DNA from 3 places in the Paenibacillus sp. FSL M7-0420 genome. Region 3 is predicted to be linked to each of the others. Evidence: riboswitches for the same ligand, from Rfam matches in the RefSeq annotation. Region 3 holds a riboswitch; each other region holds the start of a gene.

Region 1 (10,955 bases), 2.4 Mb from region 3:
GGACCAGCAGATAATCAGGCGCAATACAGGTCTGCCCCACATTGATCAGCTTCCCCCAGACAATCCGCTTCGCGGCGGTCTCCAGGTCGGCGCTCCGGTCTACGATTACGGGGCTTTTGCCGCCCAGCTCAAGGGTGACTGGCACCAGGTTCTTCGCCGCCGCTTCCATGACAATTCTGCCTACAGGCACACTCCCGGTGAAAAAAATATAATCGAACGCCGCATGAATCAGCAGATTCGTCGTTTCCTTCTCGCCCTGTACTACCCGGATATAGGCGGGATCAAAGGTCTCCCGGATCATATCCTCGATGACAGCGGAGGTAGCGGGTGTACTCTCGGAAGGCTTCAGTACGGCGCAGTTCCCGGCGGCAATGGCGCCGATTAACGGCTCGATCAGCAGCTGGAACGGGTAGTTGAACGGCCCGATAATTAGCACCGTCCCGTAAGGCTCGGCTATGATTCTGCTCCGTGCCGGGAACAGGTGCAGCGGTGAGCCTACCTTCACCGGCTTCATCCAGCGCCGCAGGTGCTTCATCATATAGCCGATGCTGTCCAGCGTGAATCCGATCTCTGTGGCGTAAGCCTCGAACTCGCTTTTATGCAGATCCTGGTTCAGTGCAGCGATAATCCGGGCTTCATTGCGTGAGATGGCATCCTTCAGCTTCTGAAGCTGCTCCAGCCGGAAGCCGGGGGTTCTCGTGACTCCGCCGGTGAACCATTGTCTGTGCTCAGCCAGCAGCCGGTCGATCTGTTGTGCGGTGTATGGTGGCATGCTTGTATCCTCCTTGGTGATTTGCGGTTCCTATAGATTGCCTGCCGAAGAGGGCAGAGTCTGGATGTAATCATGCATCCGGCTCCGGTTCAGCAGGGTGATTTCATTGCCCTTGAATTCGATCCAGCCCTGGTCGCGCAGGAATCCCAGCTCCCGCGACAAGGAAGGGCGGGCGGTATTCATATGCTCAGCCCATTCCTTCCGGCTGAAGGGAAGCTTCAGGGTATCGGATTCCTGCTGTTCTCCCTGTTCCAGCAGGAAGTCTACGATACGGCGGCGCAGCGGTCCGGCGGACAGGTTCTCAATCTTCCGGTTCACGAGCACCAGCCGCTCGGACAGATTCTCGATGAAGCGGGTGAGGATATCGGTGTCAGCCGCGAATAATCTCAGCAGCTCCTGCTTGCTGATGAACATCACCTTGCAGGGACCTGTGGCTGTAACCGTAGCGGGCACGGTGTTATTCCTGCGGAACAATACGGCTTCGCCGATCGTCTGCCCTTCCTTCAGATGCGCGATGGTCACACTGCTGCCGGTGGGGTGTGTCTTCTGCACCTCAATGCGGCCGGAGAGCAGAATCCCAAGCCGGTCCGCCGGATCGCCCTCTGCCAGAATAATCGCCTTCTTATGGTAGGAGCTGACAGCGTAAGCCAGCGTATGCAGCAGCTGTTCGATCTCTTCTACGGACTTTCCGCGAAATAGCAGGCAGGATTGCAGCGAAGCAGGCTCCGGTCTCATACTTTTCCTCCCGATGTGTTGTGATTGGTAACATTCGTTACCGATTGATAGACGAAAGTCTACTACAATTATTGGTAACTGTAAAGGCGAGGCACAGAGCGATTCCATTAATGATAAGGAGTGATTCAGGCAATGAGCGAAATGTTTTGTTTCCAGTGTCAGGAGGCAGCTAAGGGGACGGGTTGTACGATTCAGGGGGTGTGCGGCAAGACCAGTGAGGTAGCGAATCTGCAGGATCTTCTGGTGTATACACTTAAGGGCATTGCCGTCTTCGCGCGCAGCGGGCGTGAGCTGGGGATTACTGATCCGGTGACGGAGAGATTTATTATAGAGAGCTTGTTCGCTACGATTACCAATGCCAACTTTGTGCCGGAATATTTCACCGCGAAGATCCGCGAGGGTCTGGCCCTGCGGGATACGTGGCGCAGCAGGGTGGCGGATGCCGGAGTGGCGGCGTATCTGTCTGATCATGACGCGGCGAACTGGAATGCAGGGACTGATGAAGAGCTGATGGACAAGGCGGTAACGGTAGGTGTGTTAGCTACAGAACATGAGGATATCCGTTCCTTGCGCGAACTGCTGACCTACGGTCTGAAGGGGATGGCTGCTTACATGGAGCATGCTGCGGTATTGGGCTTCTATGAAGCAGGAGCCCATGCTTTTATGGAAAAAGGCTTGGCTGCTGCCCTTGATGACAGTCTGAGCGGCGGTGAGCTGACGGCTCTGGTGCTGGAATGCGGCAAGTTCGGCGTGGATGTGATGGCCTTGCTTGACCGTGCGAACACAGCAGCCTACGGCAACCCTGAGATTACCAAAGTGAACATTGGTGTGGGCACGAATCCTGGTATTCTGATCAGCGGTCATGATCTTAAGGATATGGAGGCGCTGCTGAAGCAGACCGAGGGTACCGGAGTGGATGTGTATACGCACAGTGAGATGCTGCCGGCCCACTACTATCCGGCCTTCAAGAAGTATAGCCATTTCGTTGGCAACTACGGCAATGCATGGTGGAAGCAGAATGAGGAATTTGCCAGCTTCAATGGTCCAATTCTGATGACCACGAACTGCATCGTGCCGCCGAAGGACAGCTACAAAGACCGGCTGTACACGACAGGCAACACCGGGTATCCGGGAATTCAGCATATCGCGGCAGGCGCGGACGGAGAGAAGGATTTCTCACCCCTGATCGAGCAGGCCAAGAGCTGCAGCGCTCCGGTGGAGATTGAGACAGGCGAGATTATCGGCGGCTTCGCGCATGCGGCTGTAATGAATGTGGCGGATCAGGTGGTTGGAGCGGTAGAGAGCGGCGCCATCAAGCAATTCTTCGTCATGGCCGGCTGCGACGGACGGATGAAGAGCCGGAATTATTACACCGACTTCGCAGCAGAGCTGCCTAGTGACACGGTGATCCTTACCGCAGGCTGTGCCAAATACAAATATAACAAGCTGGCGCTTGGCGATATCGGCGGAATTCCCCGCGTGCTTGATGCCGGTCAGTGCAATGACTCCTATTCCCTTGTGGTTATAGCGCTTAAGCTGAAGGAAGTGTTCGGTCTGGCGGATATCAACGATCTTCCGATCTCCTATAACATTGCCTGGTATGAGCAAAAGGCGGTCATCGTACTGCTGGCGCTGCTGCATCTGGGCGTGAAGAACATTCACCTGGGTCCTACACTTCCGGCGTTCCTGTCGCCTAATGTAGCCAAGGTCTTGGTCGATACCTTCGGTATCGGCGGGATTACTACCGTACAGGAAGACATGGAGCGGTTCATTGCTGCGGTCTAATACCATACAGATTCAGCATTAGCCAAAATACACAAAAGCGAGTCTCCGTATACGGAGGCTCGCTTTTGTGTATGGATATGAACATCACCGTCAGCGTTTACGGCAGCCGGTAGACTGCAAACGGCTCGCCGGTGCGGAGGGCGGCGCTGGCCTGGTCAAGCTGCTCAAGTGTTCCTGCATCCGGTGAAGCAGAGAGACTCTGCAGATTATGCTGTACCTGCTCTACTGCAGTTGCGCCGACAATCACCGTGGAGACGGCGGGCCGGTTCATCAGCCAGGCCAGGGATAGAGCCGCAGGTGAAGTGCCCATCTCCTCCGCAATTGCTTGAACCTGCTCCCCGAGCGAGATGCGCTCCGGGGTAAGGAAGCGGCGGAAGTTCGGATCGGTCTCTGCTCTGGAGCCGGCAGGGGCACTGCTGCTGCCGGCATATTTGCCGGTAAGAATGCCGCCCGCCAGAGGGAAGTATGGGATGATGCCCAGACCCTGATCCAGGCAGAGCGGAAGCAGCTCGGCTTCGGGCGTGCGGTCAGCCAGCGAATAGCTGCATTGGATAGAGATGTATTTCGCCCAGTTACGCGCTTCGCTGATTCCGAGCGCCTTCATCAGCTCCCAGGCGGCATAATTGGAGGCTCCGATATACCGCACCTTGCCTGCGGAGATCAGATCATCCAGCGTGCGCAGTGTTTCCTCCAGCGGTGTGTAGGGGTCGAAGGTGTGAATCTGGTACAGATCCACATAGTCGGTCTTCAGCCGGCGCAGGCTGCCCTCCAGCTCCTGCATCAGATGATGGCGCGAAGAGCCGCTGCCGCCGGGTCCCTCATGCTTCGGCAATCCGGCCTTGGTCGCCAGCACAGCGTTATGGCGTCTGCCTTCAAGCGCAAGGCCAATGATCCGCTCCGATTCAGAGCCGGCATAGATATTGGCGGTATCGATGAAATTGATGCCCTGATCCATAGCGGTGTGCAGAATGCGGACCGAGGTCTCCTGATCTGCCCGTTTGCCGAAGGAATTGGTTCCAAGACCCAGGGCGGACACCTGCAGGCCGCTATTGCCCAGACGGTTATATCTCACGCGCTCACTTCTCCTTATATAGTAGTAGTCTTAGCAGAATCACGCACAAGCAGCTTGCCGCCGGACTCCAGGCGGCTCTCCTGCGACCGGGCAAGATTAATTACCGCATGCTCCTCCTGGAGCAGCTCAATCTCCTCGCTCAGCTTGAGGAGCAGCCTGGAGAAGCGGCTTAGCACACTGTCTGTGATGTACCCGGTGAATTGTCCCGGATGGGCGAATACCTCAAGCATCTGCCGGAGCGGGTCTGTGCCGGAGCCGAACTCTCCGTTCATACGGCTCAGGGCAGCCTGAAGATCACGGATCAGGCTGCCGAGGTGGCTGTATTTATCTTCCAGCAGCAGCATGACTACCAGGCCGTAATTCACGGATTGCTGGCGGGATTCCACATTCTTGGCCAGCTGGCGCGCTGCCTCCAGCAGTCCGTCCGTCTCTGTCCGCAGCAGGCTTGCGAGGCTATGCAGACGATGCTGCAGTACCCCGGCGTGTCCGGCGTACAGGCCGCTGCCGGTGACCTGGCCGCTAACGTAAATACTGCCGGTGGCTATAATTGTAGATTGGCGGATATCGCCATAGACGTACACATTCCCGAGGGCTTCAACCCGTACAGGTCCTTCCAGATCTCCCGGTACAATGATGTCACCTGCGAACATAACATCGCCCGCAGGATCGGTCATCTCGCTGGTCAGCAGACAGGCCGGAGGGAAGTCACATATCCGGACGCTGCTGTTTCCTCCGCAGATGCGGGGTCTGCCGGTATGCCGGGCCACGATATGACCGCAGGGAAGGAGCTTGGCATGATTACCGGCAGCAAAGTAGAGATCCTGCGGCGGGGGAGGGGGCAGTACCCTTCCGTCTGTATCGAGGCCGGGAATGCCTTCTTCGGGCGGCAGTTTGCGGGCGAAGACTTCGCCTGCAAAGGTAAAGGGGGCCCCCGGGAAACGGAGATACTCCATGGTATCCTCAGGCTTCTGACCCGGGGCTCCCTGTCCCTGAAGCATCCGGTTCCCCTCCAGTGTATGCTCCGGCAGCAGGAATTCCAGCCGGGCTTCCTTGCCGGGCAGCGGGGATCTTCCTTCAGCGATGCAAACGGGAAGATATGTAGGGTTCTCCAGCTCCGCGTACAGGGCGGGAATGTTCAGGTTGCGCAGAATAAAACGGTTGTCCAGTGAGGCGATAATCTGTTCTATGGTGAGCGTGGACAGCAGCATCGCCGGATTGGGCTGGGCACGGACAACCGCTTCGAAGGCGGCAGGACAGTTGACCAGATTCCAGGCGTACTTCTCTGCACGGTATAAAGTGAAGTGGACCTTGAGCTTGTCAGGCGATACGGTAATTTCATATTGCGGCTTCTCACAGATCTCCCAAGTGATATAATCCGCCCTGGTCACCTCGGTTGGTTCTGTAACGGTCTTCCAGTTGATCTTCAGGACAACAGGGTGGATCGCAGAAATGCGGGCGGGAGCACCTCCGGGGAGCGGGGGAGTAATAAATATCTGGTTGTCCTGCACGAGGATAATTCCATTCTTATCTCCAGTTGTCCCGTCAGAAGTCCGGCCCTCCACAGAGAATGAATCCAGGAGACCTTTACGTTCGAGCATCAGGGACTCTACGAATTCATATCGGCTTGGTTCGATATCCTGCTGCGGCATGGTTGTAACCTCACTTTTTCGTATGATCAATGGCAATTCGTACAGAAAAAGAACATCATCAAGCCTGGGAGGCTTCCCCTCCTGAACAGCTGGCTTAAGTGGTCTCTATTGGCAGCCTGGCAACCGTAAACGCAGATTCTGGCGTTCTTAGGCCCATAGCTTTGCGTCCTGCCCTTTCGGGGAGTTTGCCTTTAGAAATAGATCAATGATATACATCCTGTAGAGGCAATGAATAGTGGTCGACTGCAATCGACAAAAAGAATCATAAATAGTTCTTATGCGTCATTAACTTCTGCAAACAAGCTTAATTCTAGTACTTAAAGAGCTATTTTTCAACTATATTATGCCTATTTATCAAAAAACTCGAAATATGCAGCTCTATTTCGACAAAAAAACTGGTTTCCCAGCGCTTACAGCTTATGGAAGAGGCAGAAGGAGGAAAGTGTGAGCATTGAACTGTTGGGACACTCTGGGCTTGGTAAGACCCGGAGTGTTCCTTTTTGATAAGGAGTATTGCGAGTATAAATGTTATGTATATGTTAACTATGTAAATAAACACAAACATTCAGTGTATTATTTCGTAATAAAACCGAAGACATCCCAAATTCATTGTAATATAATCTAACTCATACCAAGGAAACGCGAATTAATGTTAACTAATATAACATTAATAGAGATAGCGACATCAGGAGAGGAGCATAAACCATGCAGATTGCAGCAACACCTTACATCTGGCCTTATGACGGGGCTGTGGACCCGGCGAAGACAGCGCTGATGATTATCGACATGCAGACGGATTTTTGCGGCAAGGGCGGTTACGTCGAGAGAATGGGTTATGACCTCTCATTAACAGCGAGGGCGATTCAGCCCATTCAGCGGCTGCTGGCACGTATCCGGGAGATTGAAGGGTTCACCGTGATCCATACCCGCGAGGGGCATAAGCCGGATCTGTCGGATCTGCCGGCGAACAAACGGTGGCGCAGCCGCCAGATTGGGGCCGAGATCGGCTCCGAAGGACCGGCGGGACGAATCCTCGTGCGGGGGGAGCGCGGCTGGCAGATCATTGAGGAGCTGGCGCCTGCTGGCGGAGAGTACATTATAGACAAGCCGGGCAAAGGGAGCTTTTACGCAACGGACCTGGACCTGATCCTGAAGAATAAAGGAATTACCCATCTGATTCTGACTGGTATTACTACCGATGTCTGTGTACACACCACGATGCGGGAAGCCAATGACCGCGGGTACGAGTGTCTGATTCTTGCGGATTGCACGGGAGCGACGGATGAAGCGAATCACCTGGCGGCGCTGAGTATGGTTCAAATGCAGGGCGGGGTGTTCGGCAGTGTAAGTGATTCACAAGCGGTGCTGCGTGCGCTGGAGCAATACTAAATCATTCATAAACGGGGGAATAACCATGTGGAACAAGTCCAGAACGAAAGCGCTGATGCTGTTAACCTCGCTGATGCTGCTCCTGACCGCCTGCGGTAACACTACGGAAGCCGGTAAGGCCGAAGGCCAGGGAGCGGAAGGCTCAGGCGAGCTGAAGAAGGTGGTGCTCCGGCTGAAGTGGATTCACCAGGCGCAGTTTGCCGGCTTTTATACCGCGGTGGAAAAAGGCTTCTATAAAGAAGCGGGGCTGGATGTTGAGATCCGCCCGGGGGGCTCGGATTTCCCCGCTGTGCAGATGGTAGCTTCCGGCAGTGAGGAGTTCGGAGTTACGGGTGCCGACCAGGTCGTCATCGCCAGAGAGAAAGGCGTCCCTGTCAAAGCGTTATCCGCGATCTACCGCAAAACCCCGTTCGTCATGTTCACACTCAAAGAGTCCGGGATCAAGACGATGGAGGACCTTGTCGGGCAAAAGGTAGGCATTAAGCTGGGCGGCAACGAAGAGCTGACCTTCCGGGCCATGGAGAAAAGCGCGGGCATCGACCCTTCGCAAATCGAAGAGATGCCGGTCAAATACGATCTGAGTCCGCTGTTGACCGGGCAGGTCAAGGCCTGGCCCGGCTATGTCATTAATGAAGTGCTGGCTGTAGAGGAGCAGGGCAAGGAAGTGAATATTATCGACCCGAACGACTATGGCATCAATTTCTATGCCGATACCTTATTCACCACGGAGTCTGTCATCAAGAAGGACCCGGAGATGGTCGCAAGCTTCGTGCAGGCGTCTATGCAGGGCTGGGATTATGCGGTGAAGCATCCGGAAGAGGCGGCAGAATTCGGTCTGAAATATGGCGAGAAGCTGGATCTGAAGCATGAGGTCAATATGATGAAGGCCAGCATTCCGTTGCTTGATCCGGAGAAGCTCCCGCTGGGCTCAATGGACGAGGCATCTTGGGAGACATTGCAGAAGAATCTGGTCGAGCTGGGATTTGTGAAAAAGGAACAGGATACCGGCGGATTGTTCACCAATGAGTTTTTGAAATAAGGAGGGACCCGATAATGACAACAGCGATCAAAGAACAGCTGGATACTGCCGCCGCGCAGCATCCCGGTACCCGGGAAACCATGCTCTCCCTGCGCAACTGCTCTCTTTCCTTCGGCAACGTGCCTGTGCTGGATAAGGTCAGCCTTGATGTATACCGCAATGAGTTCATTTCGATTCTTGGACCGAGCGGCTGCGGGAAATCCACAACACTCCGGCTAATGCTGCGGCTATTAAGCCCGGAAGCCGGTGGAGAGGTGGCGTATGCCTCCCCGGATCTGTCCCTGGGCATGGTCTTTCAGAAGCCGGTCCTGATGCCGTGGCTCAGTGCGCTACAGAATGTCATGCTGCCGCTGGAGCTGGGCGAGAAGAAGAAGTTCAGTAAAGCCGAGGCGCGTGAAAAAGCAGAAAGTGCCCTGCGCCTGGTCGGTCTGCAGGATTATCTGAACCACTTCCCGCATCAGCTCAGCGGCGGGATGCAGCAGCGGGCGGCGATTGCCCGGGCCCTGGCTGCCGATCCGACGGTGCTGCTGATGGACGAACCGTTCGGCGCGCTGGATGAGCTGACACGCGAGAAGCTGAATTTCGAGCTGCTGCGGCTGTGGGAGAGCCCGGAGACCAGTCTAAGCAGCATTGTGATGGTTACCCATTCCATACATGAATCCGCGCTGCTGTCAGACCGGGTCGTGATGATGTCTCCCCGGCCCGCCGGTGTGACGGATATCATTCCGGTGACGCTGCCCTCCCCGCGTGAGGCGGGCATGGAAGAGCTGCCGGAATTCCACCGGATTGTCAAGGAACTGAGAAAGCGGGTGAAGCATCTATGACGGTCAAAATCAAAGACACCCTGTACCCGGTCACGTTTGCGCTCGGCTTCCTGCTTCTCTGGGAGCTGGCTGTACGTCTCCTGTCGGTGCCTATGTATCTGCTGCCTGCGCCTACGCAGGTAGTCTCGGCAATTAATAGCTCGCTCTGGTCGCATACGCTGGTTACGCTGGGCGAAGCGCTGACCGGGTTCATTCTCGCCAATATCCTCGGCCTGGCTACCGCAGTGATTTTCGTGTATTCCAAGCCAATTGAGAAGGGGATGTTCCCGCTTGCCATCGCCCTTAAGACTACGCCGCTGGTGGCGCTGGCCCCGCTGCTGGTCGTTTGGCTGGGGACCGGGTATACCTCGAAGGTAATCGCTTCGATGCTGATCTGCTTTTTCCCGATTCTGGTGAATAGTGTTAAGGGTCTTAAGGCGATTGAATACGAAGCCTGGGAGCTGTTCTCGACCTACAAAGGGACGAAGAGTGAAATTTTCTGGAAGCTGCGGCTGCCGACGAGTCTGCCTTATATCTTCTCTGCCCTGAAGATCTCCACCTCGCTCGCCATTGTCGGAGCCATAGTTGGCGAATTCGTCGGAGCGAATAAGGGGCTGGGTTATGTGGTGCTCGTCTCTTCCTATCATATGGATACGCCGGTGATGTTCTCGGCCATTATTGCTTCGGCGCTCTGCGGCCTGCTGCTGTTCTGGTGTATCGGGCTGCTGGAGAAACGGGTTATTTTCTGGACAAGGAGCGATGATCTATGATGAACTGCTCGGTTATCCGTATCCCTGCGGGTGCGCCGCATGATATGTCGGGCCTTGGCGCAGCGGTGGAAGCGGGGCTGTTCCGGCCGGAGGAAGTGGTCGCGGTGCTGGGGAAGACGGAGGGCAACGGTTGTGTGAATGATTTTACGCGGGGCTATGCTGTGATGGCCTTGAAAGGATTCTTTGCTGAAGCGGCAAAAGGAGGAGCTGCCAGCATCTCTTATGTGATGTCCGGAGGTACGGAAGGGGTGCTCAGCCCGCATTTCACGGTTATCAGCCGCAGCGGACAGGGGGAGCCGGGGGTGGCCGCTGATGGCCTGAAGTCGCTCGCCATTGGTGTGGCAAGAACCCGGAGCTTCCAGCCGGGGGAGCTGGGAAGACTTATTCAGGTGGACGAAGTGGCGGATGCCGTGACCCGCGCGGTTAAGGATGCGGGCATCACCTCACCGGAGGATGTGCATTTTGTACAGATCAAGTGTCCGCTGCTAACCGCTGAACAGATCTATGAGGCACATAGCCGTCAGGCGTCCCTGGTGACAGAGGATACGTACAAATCGATGGGGTATTCCAGAGGCGCTTCTGCACTGGGTGCCGGGGTAGCACTGGGTGAGGTGGATCGTGCGGCTCTACAGGAGGAAGATATCTGCACGGACTGGAAGCAATTCAGCGCGGTAGCCTCCACTTCGGCGGGCAGTGAGCTGTCCTGCTGCGAAGTGATTGTGTTCGGGAACTCGCTGTCTGCGGATGGCCCGTACCACATCGACCATGCCGTGATGCAGGATGCAGTGGATGGCGCTGCGCTGCAGGGCCTGCTGGACCGGTATCCCGGTGAAGAGCTGGTGCAGGTGCTGGCCAAGGCTGAAGCCGATCCCGATGGCATTATCCGCGGACGCCGCCATATCATGCTGGATGACTCGGATATCAATCATACCCGCCATGCG
Region 2 (10,955 bases), 4.3 Mb from region 3:
ACCGTGGCTCCGCCCATCGATACGCCATGCAGCACGATCTGCGCGTCCGGGCCGTTCTCCTGCAGGACGAATCCGATCCATTTCAGATAATCCCGGCGCTCCGGCCAGCCAAAGCCGATATAATCTCCTTCACTTTTCCCGTGTCCCCTGGCATCAGGCAGCAGCACATTGTACCCCAGGTTCTCATAATAGTTCTTGGCGGTCGCTCCCATATCCTTGGCCTTCCCGGAATAACCGTGGGCAACAATGACCGTCCGTCCCGCAGCACGTGCTGACGCCAGATAATAGCCTTGCAGCTTGAGCCCATCCTCAGACACCAGTTCTACCTCACGGAAGGTCTGCCGGGACACCCACTCCGCTCCTTCTCCCCACGAGGCTCCGGCCACCGGCGGCGGATCAATCTTAAGGTCTGGGGTCTTGGCCAGGAATTCCTTAGGGGCCCGCTTAATGGCTACTCCATAAAAATAGAATCCGGCATACCCCACCCCTCCGGCCACCACGATCAGCACCACAAGCAGGTATATCATCCACATCAACGTTCCTCCTTCAGTAAGCAACCATATTAATTTGAGCCTAGTATAGCATGGGAGTACGGCCAACTAAAAATACGGCTGGGGCTACGGTAAGAGATTCAGCATGAATTTCTTTCTCTTCACAAACTTCAAATCCATTGCACTCTGCAAGACTCTTGAAAGAAGCAGGTGGACTCTATTTAGCACACTCGCCTTCCCGCAGCAGATTGCATGTATGTATGCTATTTTCCACATACATTTGGTCCGCTGCCTCTCTCATCGGCACATTGTATATTGTTTTTCGCATACATTTGGTCCGCTGACTCTCTCACCGGCACATTGTATGTTGTTTTTCGCATACATTCTGTATCCGGGCACTTATTTCCAACGAAAAAAGAGCTGCTTCCAGGAGAACGTCTTCTCCGAAAGCAGCCCTTGTCAAATCACAGGATCATTGTTTGTTTATATAAATCTCAGTTCCGGTCACTCATTTACGTTTGCTGTTTCTGGTGGTTCTTCTAAGAATCAAGCCCAGACCAGCGAGTGCCAAACCGGCAAAATAATAAGGCGCCGGACTGGATTCGCCCGTCTTCGGCAAGGTTCCATCCACAGGCACACCGCCTAGAGGAACCTCATCATCAATAAGGACTACATCGGGTGCCGGTTCTGCTGAAGGCGTTGGCTCCGGTGTTGCTGCTATTGGCGCAACCGCAATAGCCGGTGTCGGCGTTGATGCCGGTACTGTTGTAGCTATCGGAGTTGCTACAGGCCCAAGCGGCAGCGGATCATCATTCACAGCCACATCATTGCTCACGATAAATCCGATAATCGGAGTCGGCGTAGGCACTGGAGGGAAACTGAACGGCGGCGATGTTAGCGCTGGCGTTGTTACTGGTGTTGGATCTGGTGTCGGCGTTGGTGTCGGCTCTACCGTCGGTGTTGGTGTCGGCGTCGGTGTTGGTGTCGGCGTTGGTGTCGGCGTCGGCGTTGGTGTCGGCGTCGGTGTTGGTGTCGGCGTTGGTGTCGGCGTTGGTGTCGGTGTCGGCGTTGGTGTCGGTGTTGGTGTTGGTGTCGGTGTCGGTGTTGGTGTTGGTGTTGGTGTTGGTGTTGGTGTTGGTGTTGGCGTTGGTGTCGGTACTGCTGTTGGCGTCGGTGTTGGCTCTGCCGTTGGTGTTGGTGTCGGTTCTATCGTCGGCGTCGGTGTTGGCTCTGCCGTTGGCGTTGGTGTCGGCTCTGCCGTTGGCGTTGGTGTCGGCTCTGCCGTTGGCGTTGGTGTCGGCTCTGCTGTTGGTGTCGGTGTCGGTACTGCCGTTGGCGTCGGTGTCGGTACTGCCGTTGGCGTCGGTGTTGGCTCTGCCGTTGGCGTTGGTGTCGGTTCTACCGTTGGCGTTGGTGTCGGCTCTGCCGTTGGTGTTGGTGTCGGTTCTGCCGTTGGTGTTGGCGTAGGCACCGCTGTTGGCGTTGGTGTCGGTTCTACCGTTGGCGTTGGTGTCGGCTCTACCGTCGGTGTTGGTGTTGGCTCTGCCGTTGGTGTTGGCGTTGGCTCTACCGTTGGTGTCGGTGTCGGTTCTACCGTTGGCGTTGGTGTCGGCTCTACCGTCGGTGTTGGTGTTGGCTCTGCCGTTGGCGTTGGTGTCGGCTCTACCGTCGGTGTTGGTGTTGGCTCTGCCGTTGGTGTTGGCGTTGGCTCTACCGTTGGTGTCGGCTCTGCCGTTGGTGTTGGCGTAGGCACCGCTGTCGGCGTCGGTGTTGGCTCTGCCGTTGGCGTTGGTGTCGGTTCTACCGTTGGCGTTGGCGTAGGCACCGCTGTCGGCGTCGGTGTCGGCTCTGCCGTTGGCGTTGGTGTCGGCTCTGCCGTTGGTGTTGGTGTCGGTACTGCCGTTGGCGTTGGTGTCGGTACTGCCGTTGGTGTTGGTGTCGGTTCTGCCGTTGGTGTTGGTGTCGGTACTGCTGTTGGCGTTGGTGTCGGTACTGCTGTTGGTGTTGGTGTCGGTACTACCGTTGGTGTTGGTGTCGGTACTGCTGTTGGCGTTGGTGTCGGTACTGCTGTTGGCGTTGGTGTCGGTACTGCTGTTGGCGTTGGTGTCGGTACTGCCGTTGGCGTTGGTGTCGGTACTGCCGTTGGTGTTGGTGTCGGTACTGCCGTTGGTGTTGGTGTCGGTACTGCCGTTGGTGTTGGTGTCGGTACTGCTGTTGGCGTTGGTGTCGGTACTGCCGTTGGCGTTGGTGTCGGTACTGCCGTTGGTGTCGGTGTCGGTTCTACCGTTGGCGTTGGTGTCGGCTTCACGGTCGGCGTCGGTGTTGGCTTCACGGTCGGCGTTGGTGTCGGCTTCACGGTCGGCGTTGGTGTTGGCTTCACGGTCGGCGTTGGTGTCGGCTTCACGGTCGGCGTCGGTGTTGGCTTCACCGTTGGCGTTGGTGTTGGCTTCACGGTCGGTGTCGGCGTTGGCTTCACGGTCGGTGTTGGCGTTGGCTTCACGGTCGGCGTTGGTGTCGGCTTCACGGTCGGCGTTGGTGTTGGCTTCACAGTCGGCGTTGGCGTTGGCTTCACGGTCGGTGTCGGCGTTGGCTTCACGGTCGGTGTTGGCGTCGGCTTCACGGTCGGCGTCGGCGTCGGCTTCACGGTCGGCGTCGGCGTTGGCTTCACAGTTGGCGTTGGTGTCGGCTTTACAGTCGGCGTTGGCTTTGGAGTTGGGGTGCACACAGGTGTCGGGCTAGGTTTTACTGTGGGTGTAGGCTTCACTGTAGGTGTAGGCGTTACCGTTGGCGTTGGTGTTACCGTTGGTGTAGGTTTCACTGTTGGTGTAGGCGTTACCGTTGGTGTTGGTTTCACAGTCGGCGTTGGCGTTACCGTTGGTGTTGGTTTCACTGTCGGCGTTGCCGTTGGTGTCGGACTAGGTGTCGGCGTTGCGGTCGGCGTCGGACTCGGCGGCGGCCCCTCTCCCTCGTACAATCCCAGGTGCATCTCTACCCCGCCGCTAAAAGATTTTGCAATCAGGGTTCCGTACAGCTCTGCTCGGGCATAATGAACATCCGCTCTGGGTGCGAGAATGCTGCCATAGAAGGAGGTATTAGCGATATTCACCTCAGAAGCTTCGTAAAAGTTGAACAATACTTGACTGGCTCTGCCGTTATTCATTGAAAAGCTCGGCACATTGACTGTAGGCCCGCTTATATTAATAATCAGCGTAGCGTTCTGGGCAATGTTGAATTCAATATAGTTGGTCTTCGCCAGTGTCGAGGCATCCAAATGAACTACATTGAAACGATCCGGTGCACTTATCTTGAGCTGTCCATAATTGTTATTGCCGATCTCATTCGTGTCAGCCAAGGCCCCATACTCTGTGGAACGGGAGATCAGAGCCTGCTGCTCGGCTGCAAAATCAATCGGCTTCTCTTTCCTCTTAGTACCTATAATTTTAACCTGGGGCTCATTGACTGTAATGCTGTCCCCGTATACCACATTTCCGTAAATTTCTCCGCTACCCGAATGTTCAAAATTCTTGCCCGCAACCAGCACATCCGTAGGCGAAGCATTCCTGTATGCCCTGGCTACTCCGTAACCTCCGGTGAGGGTAATGTTCCCCGCCGCTGCCAGACGGCCTTCAATCTGATCACCGCCTTGTGTGAAATCCCCAAGAATAAAAGCATTAAAATTCCCTGCGACCCCCAAAACCGGTGTTGGCGTATAAGGAACCCCTGAAGCTGCTCTGACATCCGTGCCCCACGTAAAAGCACTGGATACGGTCAATAAGCCTGCCATAAGGATGGCGGCTGTTTTACGTACTCCTTTTTTCAATAGTCCACACCTCCTAGTTACTATTCTATGAATCTGTCACGCGACTATAACAACAAAAAGACCGCCAAGAAGGGTTAGCTTCACGGCGGCCGGACGACCCTAGTCTCAACTTTAGAGACAGTAGATTCCTGACTTTGCGTCCCGTTCTTTCGATCCGGTTTGCGTTTGTACATGATTTCGGTATGAAATTGGGAGTAACTTATGTAAATTCATCGTTGAGTCTATGACATTTGTTACTTTTGTACTAATTTCAGTTTATCCGCTCCCCCATCCTATTGTCAATCCATTCCCAGTATATTTTTTGAAATTATATTTTTCGATGGTTCCTCATTGATCCCTTGTACCATAAGGGTTCAGGGGCGAGTCTCTTTTTATTTATTGACGAAAAAAGTCGAGAAATCAGAAGATTGGCTGTAGCCGTTTGTCTCTCTTCCCTATAATAATATCAATTTATATTATTTAAATTTGATTCATTTGTCCTATTTTATAGCCCTCAGGCCCCTCGAACTCATTGTCTGCTCCTGTTCAATGCAATTTTACCTATTTACAGGCAGCTCAGCTCAGAAAAAAAGTGCCGCCCATAGGGACGACACCTGCTAATAGACTTCATATATTTTGAATAAAATGTCGCCTAGGCAGACCCGAACAGCTGAACCCAGCCAATCATCGATACCCAGAGCGGAACACTTAGAATGATCCCGAATACCAAACCACGGCGGAGACTTCCTTCATGACTCATTGCCATTCTCCTTTGAGCTGATTTATTTTTCAATCCTTAATCTTTAATATTTCAATTTTAATATAAAATAATTCATCTTATTTTTTTGTGAAATATATCACATTATTTGAGTTAATTTATAAAACCCATTGATTATTTTTTGAAGGATGAGTTACAATGCGAATATACGTTCTCTTCGAGGGGTTGAGAAGGATGCAAAGAGCAGAGAGCCAGGATAACCTGCTGGTCAAATCCTATATTTTGCTGCCGCTTATTTTATCCGCCTTCGAGCGCGATGCTTCTGCTATATCCTCAGAGCTGCGCACGCCTGCGCCTTATCTGGAGGTGATCCAGACGGCCGTCCATGCCGCTTCTGCTGATCTGCGGGAGGTCCGTGCCGGGATGCGCGCCCGTGGTCTGAAAGTCTATGAGCAGCAGCGGCTGGAGGCGGGTGTTGAAGCCAAATTCGTCTGCAGGGGTTATCACGAGCGGATGCTGCTGCTGGATGATGTGATTGCAGCCCAGGCCACTCTGCATATGCGCAGATACCTGGGTATGGAGAAGATGGAGCAGGGCTAACCAAAGAAGCCTGCCGCAAGCGGCAGACTTCTGCATGAAATGTTCACCCGGATGCGGTTACATTAACAACGTCCAATACCCGAGCGTGCCGCATATCACCACCACAGCTACCGGGTACAGGATTCTCCGGCTTACCTGATCCCTGAACGCAAGAAACAAACAAAGCATACAAAGCCATGCAATTAGAAGGCTTCCCATCTATTATGCATACGCTCCTTCCCGGCATTTCTGCCCCTCTCCAGCGGTAGACCGCCTCAGAGCACAACTATCCTTATATATAGGAAGATTTCCCGCCGAATATCCCAATTATACCAGCTGACAGCCAATCTGGAGCAATTTTTCTTCACATTGCCGTCAAGAAATTCACAATTCCTCTTCCAGCACAGGATATTCCCAGAAACCCAGACGTCCCTTAGCAGGGATGGGATGTACCAGCGGAACAACCTCCTCCAGCTTCCAGGCATACCTTCCTTCGGCATAATTGCCGAATACATATTCATTGCCGCCCGGCCAGCCTTGCTGCGCAAGCTCCGGCGTCACCTCACAGCAATCCGCAATGCGGCTGACTGCAATGATCTTGCCGGTTGGCAGGTTGTCCGCAGTGTAGCCGTAACGTGCCAGCAACGACTGATACGGCTCCGTCCGGCAGATCGCCTTATTCACCTGCATCCCGGCATGAATGGCTAACTCTCCCCGGTGGGCGGTCCGCCAGGTCCGGGTTTCGATTTGTTTTTCTCCCAGCGCAATTAATGTTGCCCACGGCTGGCGGATGGTCAGAATCTTCATAAAGTAGCTTGCCTCCTCTGATGAACACCTTTTTACTCAGAATTACTATGGCCTTCTACGGGAAAGAATAATAGCTAAGAAGGGGGACTGACGGACTATGGGTAACGGATTAGATCAAGGGTACGGGGTATTAAAATGCAAATTATCCAATGAGAATATCATATATAAGCTAGGTGTCAAAAATAATCATATCCAGGTACTGGTTGAGGTTGAAGGTGATATTCATAAAAAGTACAGGGTGGCTATCAATATCAGATCAAGCGCTAAAGCGGAACATTTACCGGAGGACACTGCAAATCAGGTGCTTTATTATGTGGGCGAAGATTTCAAAGCGGAAGAAACGGCCCGTTGGCTCACGCTTGAATCCGGCTTCACGAAGATCACCTGGCATAACCGGAGCCTTGCCCTAGATTATATCAGGGGAAACCTGGTGATTCCCAGTAAGATGGTGGCTCTGCCTAATACGAACCAGGATGACAAGGAAGACAATGATCCCCACAACAATCTGTATGATAAAATCACCTCTTATCTCAAGGAGGCACAGGAACAGGATGCAACCCTGTACGTATTCGGCGAGCCTTGGGGACCCGAAGAGGATAAATCCGATAAATACTTCGGCTTCTCCCCTGGGCAGGGCGTCCATAATATTCATATGAACCAAGGCAATGCGGGCGGGTACGCCAGAGAAAATGGCACATGGCAAGACGGCGGAGTCCTTATTCATTTCGAGAATGAACACAGATGGGTGGCTATCTTCCTGGCCTTCCAGTCCCAATCCTGGTGTACTAACGACCAGGGAGATGCCACCAAGCCGGTTAGTGAATGTAATCATACCAATGCTTTGTCATGAGCCAACACCAACGCATTAACCGCTGATACGGTATCCTTGGCATCCAGCTGTTCATCCAGCTTCAAATGAAGTTGTAAGGTAGCGACTGGTGAATGGTTAGCAGAAACGATGAGCTCAACCTCATGAGATGAGAGCACCTTCGCTTGCAGGATTTGCAGCCAGGGGATAAGATCCGGTAACGCTTTATCCTCCGAAGGACCGGTCTCCATGCCATCCACCCCAATAGGGGAATGCCCAGCGAAATACTCAATTCTGAGCACAGCATCAGAAGGGCGACTGTTCCTCTTCAAGGTCCTAGCCGCTTCGAGCTGATGACGGGAGGTTCGTTTACGACCGATAATTATATTCCACAAAACGATACACAGAGAGGGGATGAAGAAGCAGAGCACCGCCAACCAACCACTGGAGGTCTTAACATAGACGGTAAAAAAGAGGGCTGCGGATAGAATCGCAAGCAACCAGATGTAGATCTCCTGCCGCCATTTGGACTGGCGCTTCCCGGATGCTGGAGGAATGGACTGTGCTGGCTGAATATCAAGAGCTTGCTCCGGTTGAGCTGCCCTACGTTCTCTCCATGGCAAATGCTCCCCGTTCAGCATATAAACGTTATCGGCTGCTCCCTGCCAGACCTTCTCCTGCGAGGGATGCGGCGACTGCCAGAGAGTAACGTATTCTTGAATGTCTTTTAGATACAGGGCGGGATCGCCCGTGAATGAGAAATATTGCGAAAGCTCCAGATGAATAACGGCAGTAGAATAACGCTGTACATGGGTCGATAAGGTTACCAGCCACTCATGTACAGGAGTGGAAAGCGCCGGGAAATGGGCCAGCGTGCCGGGTAAGCTCAGGCGCAATTGCTCTGCAGCATCCGCCCATGGAATCTGCCATTGGAAGGCCCCTGCAAAATGTTCCCACTCAGGCAAATCCTCCACATCCGGTTGGTCCATATGGGGTTGAATCTTGCTCCAGGCTTGCATAAGCTGCCTGCTATAGCGCTGGAACTGGTCTTGGCTGACCAGACAAAACCATACTGGAGCGAGAAAATTATTCGTCTCGAAAGCTGTATTCTCATAATCAATCAAATCTGTATCGGCACTGGTAACACTCAGGAATGTCCGGTTTCCCATATAAGATCCTTGCCTCCTAGCATCCAACCCTATGCTCCCCACTTTACTTAACTAAAGGTTAGAAGAATGGTAGATGTTGATGCTTGCATAGAAAAAAGGCGCAGTTCCAAAAAACCGGAAACCCGCGCCACTATCGACTTTGTAAAGATGCTGGTGAAGGGAATTGAACCCCCGGCCTACGCATTACGAGTGCGACCCAGCATAGATTTATAAGGTTTTCCTGGGGTCTGTTGGGCAATAAATCGCGTGTTTTAAGCGTATAGTTACTTCTAAAGTATTGTTGATATTTGGATTGTTAGAAGATTGGTTAGAAGTTTTGTTAGAAGAAAAACCGCAACGTAACGCTACCTTAACACCACGTTCCCGCTGGAATAATACTAAGTATTGGGGCCAGCATATCACTTCTTCCTAAATCTCCTTGAACATGAGCGTCCTTGTGTTAACACGTTTATTATAAACGTCTTTAACCTTCCATTGAAACGAAGGAAGAATCTAATTGTAAATTCCTTATGCCTGCAGCCCATTTTTGCAGGTTTTGCACTCCTTTGTATAGGCAAATGCATCTGACTAAAGTACACACAAAATCGTAAGAGGAGAATGAGTATGTACCATAATTCATGCCACCAGTATCAATTGCATTACCCTATGCATAACAATTGGAATAACAACTATCAAACATATCAGCCTCAACATTATTATAATTGTTACCCCTATGGAAAAATAAACTTAAGAGATTATAGACAATGTCCACTTGTAGTGAATATTGACCAGGTAGCAAAGCAAAACCAAACTTACCGTACTACTTTATGGACAGGGAAACATTTCAAGTGACTTTGATGAGTATCAATGTTGGCGATGATATCGGTTTAGGTAGGGTAGCAGTTCTAACTGCAACTCCATGAAAATGCACCTCGCATAGTTGGTTTGATGGTTGTAGGGATACCTCCATTTTACCATTTAATGCAGCGGTACATTTTTGTTTCTTTTATGAAATTGATAGCTTTTTGAACAGGCTCTTAAACTATATGTAATTGTAATTCCACCATAAAACATCCCAATTAGAGAAAGAGTGATTCATATAATAACTTCTATGATTCTCCTACGAACTTGTTAACTTTTGATGCAAAAGAATCCCAGCTTGTATCATATCCTACACCATAATTCCACCCGTTAGAACGCAGCTTTTGACCTAAAAGGATGTAATCGGCTCGTTGCTTATCGTTTAGGCTAACATCAAAAGTAGTGTCACCAACCTTGAACTCATTCATGTAATCGTACAATTTCATAAGGATATCTTCTCTATCCTTATGTCGTTCCATTCCACTGTGCAAGATAATTGAATCGATGGCATCATCTAGTTTCTGTGTAACAAGAGTTTCATTTTTCCAATTATTATCTTGTTGATATTGTATAGTTTCTTCAAGTTGAGCTAGATCTCGTTGAATGTAAGCATTCAATAATTCATATTGCAAATCTTCATTTCTGCTGACACGTTTCTGATTCATAAATAATGCAGCATTCCCGAATAGAGAAACTACTAAAATTACTAAAATCCAGTCTTTTTTCTTCATACTTTCTCCAATCCCTCCTGAGATATTGTCCACTTCAATAATAAGCAATCAAACATCTATGGCTGATGCGGGATAAACTAATTGTTCCCTTGAATGTACAGTTTAACACACTACTGTGTTTCTATAGTTCTATTGTATTCGCCCGCTAACGCCTATACGCCCATAAAATCAACCAATACATAAATTTAATAACCATTCCCTCCATAGCATTATAAAGAATTAATAAGGGATTCATAAAATATCCATATTTTGTAACATTATTTTTAAGTGTAATTCAGCAGATCAGTTCATAATATCCTCTTTGTGATTATAAGATCAACCAGTTCTTTCTGATTGATCCCTTTTCATTAGCTTTAAGAATTAAGGTAGCCGGATCGAACCTTCCTGCCCGTAGGGGTTCATCCCGAGCACTATAATGTTCCCCACTACTACTTGTCATCACTAAGATTGAGGCTGGTTTGGAAATGTGTACAAAACCTAGCCCAATGTTTCAGCACAAGCACAAAATCTATAGTTCAGCATAATTACATCTTGAGAAACGTTCTATGCGTTCTCGATTTTCTGTGAGGATATCTTCGTACTTACCATTTAATTGACCAATGTTGGCAATCTCTTTCAGTTGATCAGTGTTAAGTTTTAGCAGATCCACTTGTTCCTCATTCATTAGATCCTCTGGTCTGTCAGGCTCTTTAATCTCGTTGTGTTGATTAGACAATTTAAGGGCAGGACCTCTCAGTTTCCTCTGCCTTACCTTCTAAGAGTTGGATTCTATCTCCGTGTTCTGTGTTTAACATTGTAAAAATAAATCAACGAAACTACTCAAATGATATTCGAACATGACTGATTTCCTTATAATGGCCAACTCCTAGTCTATTATTCATTTGCTGCAGCTTATAAGTATTCATAACACGAGCGAAAAACTCTCTCTAAAACTATTCCAGTAATCCGGATTAGTTTTTCTGCAAGCATAACCTGAATCTCCCTTTTTCCTTAAATGTTCTACACACACAGCA
Region 3 (10,955 bases):
TGTGGATACCCAGCCGCTTACCCGCTATGTCGTCAAAGGTGTGCTCACCCGCCACTTTGCCGGAGATGTGAACATCGTCAACTCGATGCATCTGGCGAAGACCCGTGATGTGAATGTAGTGGTGACCAAGGCTTCCAAAACCAAAGGCTTCACCAACCTCATCACGGTAACACTCAAGGCTGAGCATGATGAAGAGCGTCTGGTCGCCGGTACCCTGCTGCAGGGCTATGGCGAACGGATCGTTAAGGTCAACAAGTTCCCGGTCGATATTGCTCCGGAAGGCCATCAGCTTGTCATCTCGCACAACGATAAGCCGGGTATCATCGGACTCGTCGGCACCCTGCTTGGCGAGAACGGCGTCAATATCGCATCCATGCAGGTTGGCCGGACTATCATCGGCGGAGCGGCCATCATGCTCCTGACCGTTGATAAGGGTGTACCGAAGGAGGTCCTGGTGAAGCTGGCCGGACTGCCGGAGATCAACACCGCTGAGGAGATCATTCTGCTCTAATTCTTATTTCTTCACAATAAAACACTCTTCGGGAGTGCAGGCTTAAGGCTGCGCACTTCCAAAGAGTGTTTTTGCGTTATATAAGCGGAAACGGCTTTGCCTTCCTTTTAAAGGACGGTACTGCGGATTAGATGATCATTTGCGCTAATCCGTACTCTTGTCTAATATATACCTTATACATGACAACCATTGACATATATAAATAACACATTCAAGGGAGGTTGCAGAATGAGAGCGGATCGCCTGATCACTATCGTTCAACTCTTACAGAGCCGCGGCAAAATCAGCTCCAAAGAGCTGGCGCAAACGCTGGAGGTCTCCGAACGTACAATCTTCCGGGATATGGAGGCACTTAGCTTCTCCGGCATCCCCGTGCTCGCCGAGCGCGGCCGGGAAGGCGGCTGGAGGCTGGCTGAAGGCTACCGGAATTCCCTGACCGGAATGAACACCAAGGAGATTGCCGCACTGCTGGTGCCCGCTGATCCGGCAATTCTGCACGCTCTGGGCATTCAGGAGGAGTTCTCCTCGGCCGCCCGCAAGCTGCAGGCTGTCGCTACCCGGCAGCCAGTCACCCCCTTCAGCTTCCTCAGCCAGCGGATTCACATCGACGGAGCCGGGTGGCATCCCTCCGGGGAGACCTATCCCTGCCTGACCGCTTTGCAGGAAGCCTTATGGGAGAACCGCAAGGTGAGCATCACCTATCTGCGCGGGGAGGACGCTGCGAAGCGGCTGGTTGCACCGCTGGGGCTGGTGGTCAAGCGCGGCGTATGGTACGTAGTTGCCGAGCATAGCGGCGGGCTGCTGCGGACCTACCGGGTCTCCAGAATCACTGAGGCCAAAGTCACAGATGAGCTATTTGAGCTGCCGGAGGATTTTGACCTGTCCCGCTACTGGGAGACCTCCACCGCCGCATTCAAGTCTGCCTTGCCCAGGTACCCCTCCAGCCTGCTTGTAAGAGAGCAAACAATGAAGGAGCTGCAGAAGGAGCGATACGTCGCCCTGTTGCACCAGGAGCCTTCTGAGGCCCCGGGCTGGATCAGGGCCGAGGTCGAGTTCAACACACCGGAGTCTGCGTGCCGGATCATCCTGTCCCTGGGTCAGGGCATCAAGGTGACGGCACCGCCTGAGCTTGCGGATACGGTTGCTGCGGCTCTGCGCGAAGCGGCAGCATTATACGATTTTTAATAATAGACCAAATGCACTAGTATCCCCTATAATATTACAATACACATTATTATTTATAGGGGGACTTTACATTATGGACTGGATGAACAAGCTGCCGTTGAAACAAAAAATCGTCACCGGATGTTACCTGGTTGCCGCTTTATTCGCTGTCCCTGTCTTAATTACGCTAATCCTTATGGACAGGCTGCTCATCGGCATTATTCTTGTCGCTGTCCTGGCAGCGCTGACTTACCCGCTTGCGCGCTTCATTGAGAGAACGCTTACATCTTCATTTGAGGATATCTCCAATGTGACGCACACGATTGCCAAAGGCGACTTCACCAGCCGTGCTGACGAGAATGGCTCCATGGGCGACATTAGCCGCTCCTTCAACACCATGATTGACAAGCTCAAAAAAATCCTCACCGATGCCTCACAGATTACCCGTCAGGTTATGGACGCCAGCCGCGGGATTGAAGACAAGAATCAGAACCTGAAGTTTGTCATGGCGCAGGTGGCCTCCTCCTCCAATGAACTGGCCCTCGGTGCTAACGAAATCTCGGTGGATATCGCTGATATGACCGAATCGATCAAGGATATCGAAATCAAAGTCTCCAATTATACGAATTCCACCAAGGAAATGAATAGAAGGTCTGTACATACGCTGGAATTGGTAGAACAGGGGCGGCAATCGGTGGATACCCAAGCCGAAGGCATGCGCAAGAACATCCAGGCTACCCGGAAGGTGGCGGATACCATCGAAGCCCTATCGCATAACGCACGAGGCATTACGATGATTACCAAGACGATTACTGAAATTGCTGAACAGACCAATCTGCTGTCGCTCAATGCTTCTATTGAAGCCGCCCGTGCAGGCGAGCATGGCCGCGGGTTCGCAGTTGTTGCCCAGGAGGTCCGCAAGCTGGCCGAGGAATCCACCGCTTCAACCAAAGAGGTGTTCGGTCTGGTACGCAGCATCGAAGCGGATATCAAGCAGGCTATTGATAACATCGCCATTAACGAAGAGGTAGTCCAGGTGCAGAATGAGATGATTACGGAGACGGCCAACATCTTTGCTCAAATTGTGCATAGTGTCCAATACATAACCGAGCAGATTGCCTCTTTCTCCGCAGAGAGTGACCTTATGCTGGAGAGCGCGCTCAAGATCTCCGGGGCGATCGAGAATATCTCAGCCATCACCCAGGAGACCGCCGCAGGGACGGAAGAGGTATCCGCAGCAATGAACGAACAGATTCATGCTCTGCAATCCGTAGCTGAGGAGACAGAGAAGATGACCTCCGCAGTCTTCAACCTGCAAAAAACGATTCATATTTTCAAATTTTAACCCCGGCACAAAGAGACACGCCTGCGGAATTTTCTGCGGGAGGTGTCTCTTTTTTTGGGCAAAACAAAGATTGTTATGTAATATTCACAAATTGTTGAAATTGTGCATAACGGTAAAAAACGTGCTTTGCACTTCTTTACTATAGTCGTTCTATTGTCATAGATTGTCTATAAGCTAACCTCTCACATCACCGCTACTTAAGTCCTATCACCGAAATTTGCAATGCTGTATATCTAGCGATTTCTTAATATTTTGCAGTAAATCAGGAATGTAATGAGTCTTTGGGCTCACTTCCCATATTAACCAACCTAAATGGCCATTTGCATTTTAAGACTTTAGTCTTCCAGAGACAACCATTTTCAAAAGTTTGAAAATCCAAATATTTAGCCATTTTTACTCCTGAATATTCGTCAAATTCCGAGTTTCTTCTCACAGGGGTTATTGACAAAAGAGGAGCAAGGAATATATTGTAAAGGAAAATTCTCCACAAATTCATTTATAACCGCATACCGGCAAAATTCACCGAAAGGGAATGACGCAAAGCCATGGATCTACAGTCTCATTTCTGAAGTGGGATCATGACAGCCAGGTTGCTGAAAAACTGTGAACGCCTTAGGTTTCGCGTTTGATTATGGTGATTCGTGCAACAGACCTGTGCTCCAATGTTGAGTACAGGTTTTCTATTGCTGACGTATACAAATAACAACTTGCGGGGTGGATGTTCTGAAGACAGTTGCAGATTATATGGCGGAAGCATTACGCAATCTGGGAGTCACTCATTCTTTTGGAATCATAGGCAAGTCTATTTGCCCCATCGCTTTGAAAATGGTTGACTACGGTATAGAGTTCATCCCCGGCCGGCACGAATCCAGCTCCGGCTTCGCCGCCGGCGGTTATGCTCTGAAGACCGGCAGTCTCGGGGTAGCCTTCGGCACCTCCGGTCCGGGCGGAACGAATCTGCTCACCGCAGCAGCGCATGCCAAGGCCAATAATCTTCCCGTCCTCTTCATCACCGGACATCAGTCCATCAAGGAGCTGGGCATTCCCCAATGTCAGGATTCCACTTCCTATCTGGCTGATTTGGCGGATATGTTCCGGCCGGCCACCCTCTTCAGCAAGCTCGTTGAACGCGGCGATCACTTCAGCACGATTTTCAACCATGCCCTATCCATCGCCCTCGGTGACCGGAAAGGTCCGGTCCATCTCTGCATTCCGTTTGATGTGCAGACAGAGCGGCTCGCGGAATGCCGGATTGTTCTGCCGGAACGCGAGGGACTAGTCAGTTATCAGAACTATGACCGGGTCATCTCGGCGATTAATCAATCCGCCAGACCGCTGATCATTGCCGGTAAAGGCGTCAACCGTTCAGGTGCCCATCAGGAACTGGTCCAGCTGGCCGAAACCTTCAACATTCCTGTAGTCACCTCTCCAGGCGGCAAAGGCGCCATAGCTTATGATCACCCGCTCTACCACGGTCCGGTCGGCGTCGGCGGCTCTTCGCACGGCGATGAATTGCTGAACAACAGTGATCTGTTCATTGTTCTGGGCTCCCGGCTGAGCGACATGACCATCTGCAACCTGAAGCCGGAGAATCATCCGCAGCAGCTGATCCAGTTCGATGTAGATCCAACCTTTGTCGGCAAAATACTGTCCTCATCCACCATCGCTGTCGGCGGGGACTTAAGGGACAACCTGGCACTGTATCTTCAGAAGCTGGACTCCTCTACGGTCACCAGGCATGAAATCACAATCTCCAATGCTTACAATGACGAGCTGCCCGTGCTGGCCGGCCTCTCTCTGGCTTCGGTAATGAGCACGATGAGCGACTTGATTCCTTACAACAGCAGCGTGTTTGTAGATGACGGCAGCCATGGCTTCAATGCTGTGAAATGGTTCAATGTCCGCAGGCCCGGCAGCTTCATATTCGATGCCTACTTTGCCTGTATGGGCAATTCAATTGGCATGTCCATCGGCGCCAAGGCTGCCTCTCCCGGGGAGACTGTCTTCTGTATTACCGGGGACGGCTGTTTTATGATGCTCGGAGCTGAAATAAACACGGCCGTTTGCAAGGACATTCCGGTAATTTTCATCGTGGTGAACAATATGCAGCTGGATATGGCGCTCAAGGGCATGGAGAAAACGACCGGCCGGATTGACGGTACGATCTTCGAGGTTCCGATGGATGCCGTGAAATTCGCCGAATCGCTGGGTGCAGCCGGCTTCCGCTGCGAGACGCAGGAGGAGTTCGCTGCCGCAATCCGCGAAGCTGTGGCCCTTAACAAGGCAGCTGTCATTGAACTGCTGACTGACCGTGATGAAATGCCTCCTACGGCGCACCGAACGCTGGATCTTACGTAAGGAAGCCATATCCGCACACCTTTTCTAACCTACTGTCAGGAGGACATAACGTGAACAAGAGCATGAACAGCGGACTCGATCATTTCACTGATCTCTCAGGAGATTATGGGGCCAAGGCCCTGGCTCCGATCAAAGAGCATTTTCCGGAATTAGCCGAATATATCATGGGCAATGCTTATGGCGATATTTTTCAGCGGACCACGATTGGCTCTGACTGGAAGGAGATTGCAGTGATCTCGTCTCTGATTACGATGGGGCAATATGAACAGCTGGGGGTTCATTATGTAATGGCGCTCCGCGTTGGCATGACCGTCGAGCAGATCAAGGGTGTGCTGCTGCATCTGACCCCTTGCGTCGGTGCCCCCCGGGTGATTTCGGCCTTTAATGTGCTGCTGGATACCCTGGAGGAGATCAAAGAAAAATCTTCATAATTCTACAAATTTCGACTTTTCAATTGCACATTTCAGGATGATCTGGTTATAATGAAGGCAAAATATCCCAAATCGAACTGCGGTTTTGTCGAATAGAGTCGCAGAAATAATGTTTTGGAGGTATTGGAAATTACACTTAGGGAGAGATCAACATGGGACAATTTATTTTGAAGACAGATACTGCGAAGAAAGTAATCAATATTGAGCTGGAGGGAACCTTCTCTAACGAGGACGGGCTCAAATCCATACAGGCTTACCAGCAGACCATTAACCCGATCAGCCCTGCTGAATATGCACTAGAGATCGACTGCCGCAAGCTGAATGTAACAGCTCCTGATGTTGTACCGCTGCTTGAAGGCTGCTTCATCATGTTCAAGGCTGACGGCTTCCAGAAAGTGAGTCTTACCCTGGAAAATAACCCGATCCTCAAAATGCAGCTGGCACGCCTGGGCCGCAAAGCCGGACTTGAGAACCTGGAGATCACTTCAACCGTACAAGCTTAATAAATACAATTTAAACCTAAATCAGCCGCTTGAAACGCACATGCTAATTCATTCATTGAACCGGCTGCTAATGCCGGAAGAGAGTTTTGTAAGAAGCAGATTCGTGAGAAGTATAGCTAACAAAACTTTAGGAGGTCTGTACTATGGCGGGGATTCGCATTAAGGACATTGATATCTACCATCCAGACAAAAGAATCGGCAATGACTTTTTCATACAGCATTTTGACGATAAAGGTATTGATATCCGTGGACTGCTGGCTACTCTGGGCCGTCAAAACCGCTACAGCATCGACAGCCCGGATGAGAACTCCCTGACAATGGCTTTTGAAGCCGCAAGTAATGTTCTGGAGAAGACCGGTCTTACCGGCCCTGACATTGACCTGATCGCTTATGCAAGCCAGACTCCTGAATATATATTTCCTACGAACTCATTGATGATTCACCGCCTGATTAACGGGGCCTCGCATACCATCTGTATTGACAGCAATGCCAACTGTGCCGGAATGACCGCCTCGGTTGAACAGGTCAGCCGCCAGATGATGGCGAACCCGAGAATCCGCCGCGCTCTCGTCATCGGCTCCGATTATGTGGCGCCGCATGCGGACAAGAATGATCCGGTATATTACGCGAACTTTGGTGATGCCGCTGCCGCTGTCATTCTGGAGCGCGATGAGCATTCGGTCGGCTTCATTGACTCTATCTACCAGACAGACACCTGTGTGTACGGCAACTCTCTGTTCCCGGCAGAAGGCCTGGCTAAGCTCGGACGCACCGGTGTGGCCGCAGGAGAGTTCAATGTGAAGTTCATTCCATTCGATGATTCCATCTGTGTGGATGCTGCTTCCGAATCGATCAACACTCTGCTGAGCAACAACGGGATTGCCCCTGAATCGGTCAAGGCTGCCTGCTTCTCACAGCTGTCTCTTCCGAACATCCAGGCCGTCTCCGGCAAAACCGGCATTAACCCTGAGGCCGCAGTCTACATAGGCGATGAGTTCGGCTATACCTCGACCAGCAGCCCATTCATTGCCCTTCACAAAGCCGTCACTACAAGGCAGCTTGAACGCGGAGACAAGGTCCTGTTCTGGACCGTAGGTGCCGGATGGCAGAACGTTGCATTTGTAATGGAGTACTAGTCTTACCGACCGTTCACTTCTGTTTCAGAGTAAGCAAACGGCCCGCAGCAGAGTTTCTGCCTGCGGGCCGTTTCTGTTCTTAATGCCTCTACTCTGCTCTAAAGTCTGCCTTCGTGCTTGCCCTCATGCTTCTCCCAGCCCATCGTGCGCGATACAGCATCCTGCCAGGCGCCGTATCTGCGTTCCCGTTCCTCCGGCTCCATCTGCGGCGAGAAGACCTTCTCGGCCGTATTGAAGCTCTCCAGCTGCTCACGGGTCCATACCCCGGAGGTAAGTCCGGCGAGCAGCGCAGCGCCAAGTGCTGTAGTCTCCGCATAGGTTGTACGTGTCACTTCGCTGCCCAGAATATCGGCCTGGAACTGCATCAGCAGATTGTTGCGCACCGCACCGCCGTCTACCCTCAGACCGGTGAGCGGCATGCCGGCGTCCTTCTGCATCGCGTCGATGACATCGCGGGACTGGAAGGCCAGTGATTCCAGTGTAGCCCGTACCAGATGTGCGGAGGTGGTCCCCCGCGTCAAGCCGAATATGGCGCCCCGCGCATACATATCCCAGTAAGGCGCACCCAGGCCGGTAAAGGCAGGCACCACTACAACTCCTTCACTCTCGTCCACCTCGCTGGCCTTCTCTTCCGAGTCGGCGGGCGCGACGATCAGCCCCAGCCCCTCCTGCAGCCACTGCACAGCCGCTCCAGCCACAAACACACTGCCCTCCAGCGCATAATAGAGCTCATCGCCCATGCCCCAGGCTACAGTGGTCAATAGGCCATGACTGGATGCCACAGCTTCAGTGCCTGTATTCATAAGGATGAAGCAGCCTGTTCCATAGGTATTCTTGGCACTGCCGGCTTCCAGGCAGGTATGGCCAAAGAGTGCCGCCTGCTGGTCCCCCAGCACCGACCGGATAGGAATCTCCAGACCGAACCACTGCTGGTCACAGATACCGAAATCTCCGCCCGACATCCTCACCTCCGGCAGAATGGACGGCGGAATACGCAGCTTGTCCATCAGCTCTTCATCCCACTGGCGCTCATGCAGGTTATACATCATCGTTCTTGAAGCATTGGTAACGTCTGTAGCGTGTACGGCACCCCCGGTCAGCTTCCAGATCAGCCAGGTGTCTACCGTTCCCGCCAGGAGCTCTCCCTTGCCCGCACGCTCTCTTGCTCTCGGTACATGATCCAGAATCCATGCCAGCTTGGTCGCCGAGAAATACGCGTCGATGACCAGCCCCGTCTTGTCCGCAATGACTCCGGCCATCCCCTGCGATTTCAGCTCCTCACATTGGTCTGCTGTCCGCCGGTCCTGCCAGACAATTGCCGGATAGATCGGCTCGCCTGTAATTTTATCCCAGATAAGTGCGGTCTCCCGCTGGTTGGTAATGCCGATTGCCGTGATGTGATCAGCCGGTACGGAGCTTGCTGCAATGGCATCTCTGGCTGCTGCAAGCTGACTCTCCCAGATCTGCTCCGGGTCATGCTCCACCCAGCCCGGGCGGGGAAAGGATTGCCGGATCTCATATTGCCCCTGCGAGATCACTTCCGCCTCTGCATCAAAGAGAATTGCCCGTGAGCTGGTAGTACCTTGGTCCAAGGATAAGATCATAATGCCCAGCCTCCTGCAAGCCTTAGCTTGAAATATATGTTTCACGATGAACAATATTAATGTGCTGATTTCAACAAAAAGCACCTCTGCTCTCAGAGGCGCTGTCATGCATGGTCTTGGTTTACTGTTTTTCGACAGGAAGCCGCAGGGTAAATGTGGTGCCTTCTCCTAGCTTGCTGGAGGCATAAATACTGCCGTGATGCGATTCGACGATATTCTTCACAATCGCCAGCCCCAGCCCCGTACCGCCCGACTCTCCGCGCAGACGCGCTTTGTCGGCTTTGTAGAAGCGTTCGAAGATAAACGGCAGATCCTCGGGGTTAATGCCGGCCCCCTGATCTCTAATCTGTATCTCCACATAGCTCCGGCCTTCCAGCGTTGTTGTATCCGCAAGGATGGTTATCCTCCGGTCAGCCGGGGTGTGGCGGAAGGCATTATCCAGCAGATTGGTCAGCACCTGCTCCAGCTTGTCTTCATCGGCAGCCCCCAGCAGCATCTCCTGTTCAGGCCTCTTAAGCTCCAGCATGATATCCCGCTCCTTGGCTCTGACGGAGAACTTGCGGTATACCCGCTCCAGCAATTCTCCCACATCCACCCTGGACTTCAGCATATCCGTATGTCCTGCTTCCATGCGCGCCAGGTCCAGCAGATCCTTCACCAGACGGCCCATACGCAAAGATTCATCGTGAATGACCTGCACCAGTTCACTGCTCTCCTCCGGGGAGGAAGCCATCCCGTCTAATAGTGCTTCACTGTAGCCCTGCATCATGGATAACGGAGTGCGGATCTCATGGGATACATTGGCCACGAAATCACGCCGCATCTTCTCCAGACGCACCTCTTCCGTCACATCCCGCAGAACGGCAACAGCTCCGCGCAGATGATCTTCGGAATAGAGCGGTGCCATGTGCACCGACCATACCCCCTGCCGGACATGAACATTGGAGCGTTGATCGCCCCCGCCCTCAAGGGTGCTGAAGAACAGCGGACGCAGCGGAGGCGGCACCTCACTGGAAGCGGAGGCCTTCGGAACGAGTCCGGTATCCTCTTCCTCCTCCCAGGCAAGATCACTCCACGTTTCGAGGAGGGTCTGGCCATGCGGATTGGTGAGGATGATCCGGCCTTCGATATCGAAGGTGATTACCGCATCGCTCATGCTGCGCAGAACACTGGATAAATGCCCTTTTTCATTATTCAGACTGCGTATATTCTCTTCCAGCTCTTCCGCCATATGGTTAAATGATGTAGCAAGCTGGCCGATCTCATCGCTTGTGACCAGGGTCAGTCTTGTTCCATACTCGCCGCGGCGGATGTCATTCGCTGCCTCAATAACCTGCTGCATCGGCTGGGTGATCTTCGTGAACAGGAACAGGGCGAAGAAGGTGGTCAGAGAGAACCCGATCATGCATGTATACATGAACAGGCGCTTGATTGCCCCGGAATTGGTGAAATTACTGTCGATGTAAGGCAGCAGGAACAGCCCGAGTGTAATGAGCACGACAGCAACCAGGAAGATGATCGTGATCCACAGCTTACCGACAAGGCTTCTCCAGAAGTTCACTTATTTAGGCACCTCTAGCTTATAGCCTACTCCCCATACCGTTGTAATCATCGCTGCCGATTCCGGGGATACCTTATTCAGTTTTTCACGCAGACGCTTGACATGGGTATCCACAGTGCGCAGATCTCCGAAGAACTCATAATTCCATACATCCTTCAGCAGCTCCTCACGCGAGAACACCTTGTCCGGTGAGATGGCCAGATAATGCAGCAGCTCGTATTCCTTGGGCGTCAGACTTACCTCTTGGCCGCCTGCACTTACGCGGTGTGCATCATGCTCAATAATCAGGAACGGGAACACGATATTGTTGCTTGAATTACTCTCTTTGGACAAAAATGCCGT

The links. A riboswitch is a leader RNA that binds a small molecule or an ion and turns the genes downstream of it on or off. The one in region 3 is predicted to bind cyclic di-GMP.
Region 1: it holds a riboswitch for cyclic di-GMP, as region 3 does, so the genes downstream of both, MKX51_RS29650 (flagellar assembly protein A) here and MKX51_RS19390 (thiamine pyrophosphate-binding protein) in region 3, are expected to answer to the same signal.
Region 2: it holds a riboswitch for cyclic di-GMP, as region 3 does, so the genes downstream of both, MKX51_RS00845 (choice-of-anchor A family protein) here and MKX51_RS19390 (thiamine pyrophosphate-binding protein) in region 3, are expected to answer to the same signal.

The regions. Positions count from the first base shown of each region.
Region 1 covers NZ_JBBOCJ010000001.1:6,909,793-6,920,747, reverse strand. The annotation lists gene MKX51_RS29670 (aldehyde dehydrogenase) at 1-772, opposite strand, end outside; gene MKX51_RS29665 (Crp/Fnr family transcriptional regulator) at 803-1,507, opposite strand; gene hcp (hydroxylamine reductase) at 1,640-3,292, shown strand; gene MKX51_RS29655 (aldo/keto reductase) at 3,390-4,364, opposite strand; gene MKX51_RS29650 (flagellar assembly protein A) at 4,379-6,013, opposite strand; cyclic di-GMP riboswitch class I at 6,121-6,213, opposite strand; gene biuH (biuret amidohydrolase) at 6,719-7,402, shown strand; gene MKX51_RS29640 (ABC transporter substrate-binding protein) at 7,428-8,441, shown strand; gene MKX51_RS29635 (ABC transporter ATP-binding protein) at 8,456-9,265, shown strand; gene MKX51_RS29630 (ABC transporter permease) at 9,262-10,014, shown strand; gene MKX51_RS29625 (ring-opening amidohydrolase) at 10,011-10,955, shown strand, end outside.
Region 2 covers NZ_JBBOCJ010000001.1:183,286-194,240, reverse strand. The annotation lists gene MKX51_RS00850 (alpha/beta hydrolase) at 1-527, opposite strand, end outside; gene MKX51_RS00845 (choice-of-anchor A family protein) at 1,000-4,311, opposite strand; cyclic di-GMP riboswitch class I at 4,393-4,485, opposite strand; gene MKX51_RS00840 (hypothetical protein) at 5,243-5,608, shown strand; gene MKX51_RS00835 (ASCH domain-containing protein) at 5,972-6,394, opposite strand; gene MKX51_RS00830 (YukJ family protein) at 6,492-7,244, shown strand; gene MKX51_RS00825 (hypothetical protein) at 7,223-8,371, opposite strand; partial or broken gene MKX51_RS00820 (cupin domain-containing protein) at 8,975-9,240, shown strand; gene MKX51_RS00815 (hypothetical protein) at 9,460-9,942, opposite strand; gene MKX51_RS00810 (hypothetical protein) at 10,451-10,606, opposite strand.
Region 3 covers NZ_JBBOCJ010000001.1:4,506,062-4,517,016, forward strand. The annotation lists gene serA (phosphoglycerate dehydrogenase) at 1-511, shown strand, start outside; gene MKX51_RS19380 (helix-turn-helix transcriptional regulator) at 740-1,696, shown strand; gene MKX51_RS19385 (methyl-accepting chemotaxis protein) at 1,770-3,020, shown strand; cyclic di-GMP riboswitch class I at 3,522-3,618, shown strand; gene MKX51_RS19390 (thiamine pyrophosphate-binding protein) at 3,765-5,378, shown strand; gene MKX51_RS19395 (carboxymuconolactone decarboxylase family protein) at 5,429-5,809, shown strand; gene MKX51_RS19400 (hypothetical protein) at 5,962-6,312, shown strand; gene MKX51_RS19405 (3-oxoacyl-[acyl-carrier-protein] synthase III C-terminal domain-containing protein) at 6,456-7,448, shown strand; gene glpK (glycerol kinase GlpK) at 7,547-9,052, opposite strand; gene MKX51_RS19415 (HAMP domain-containing sensor histidine kinase) at 9,174-10,613, opposite strand; gene MKX51_RS19420 (response regulator transcription factor) at 10,614-10,955, opposite strand, start outside.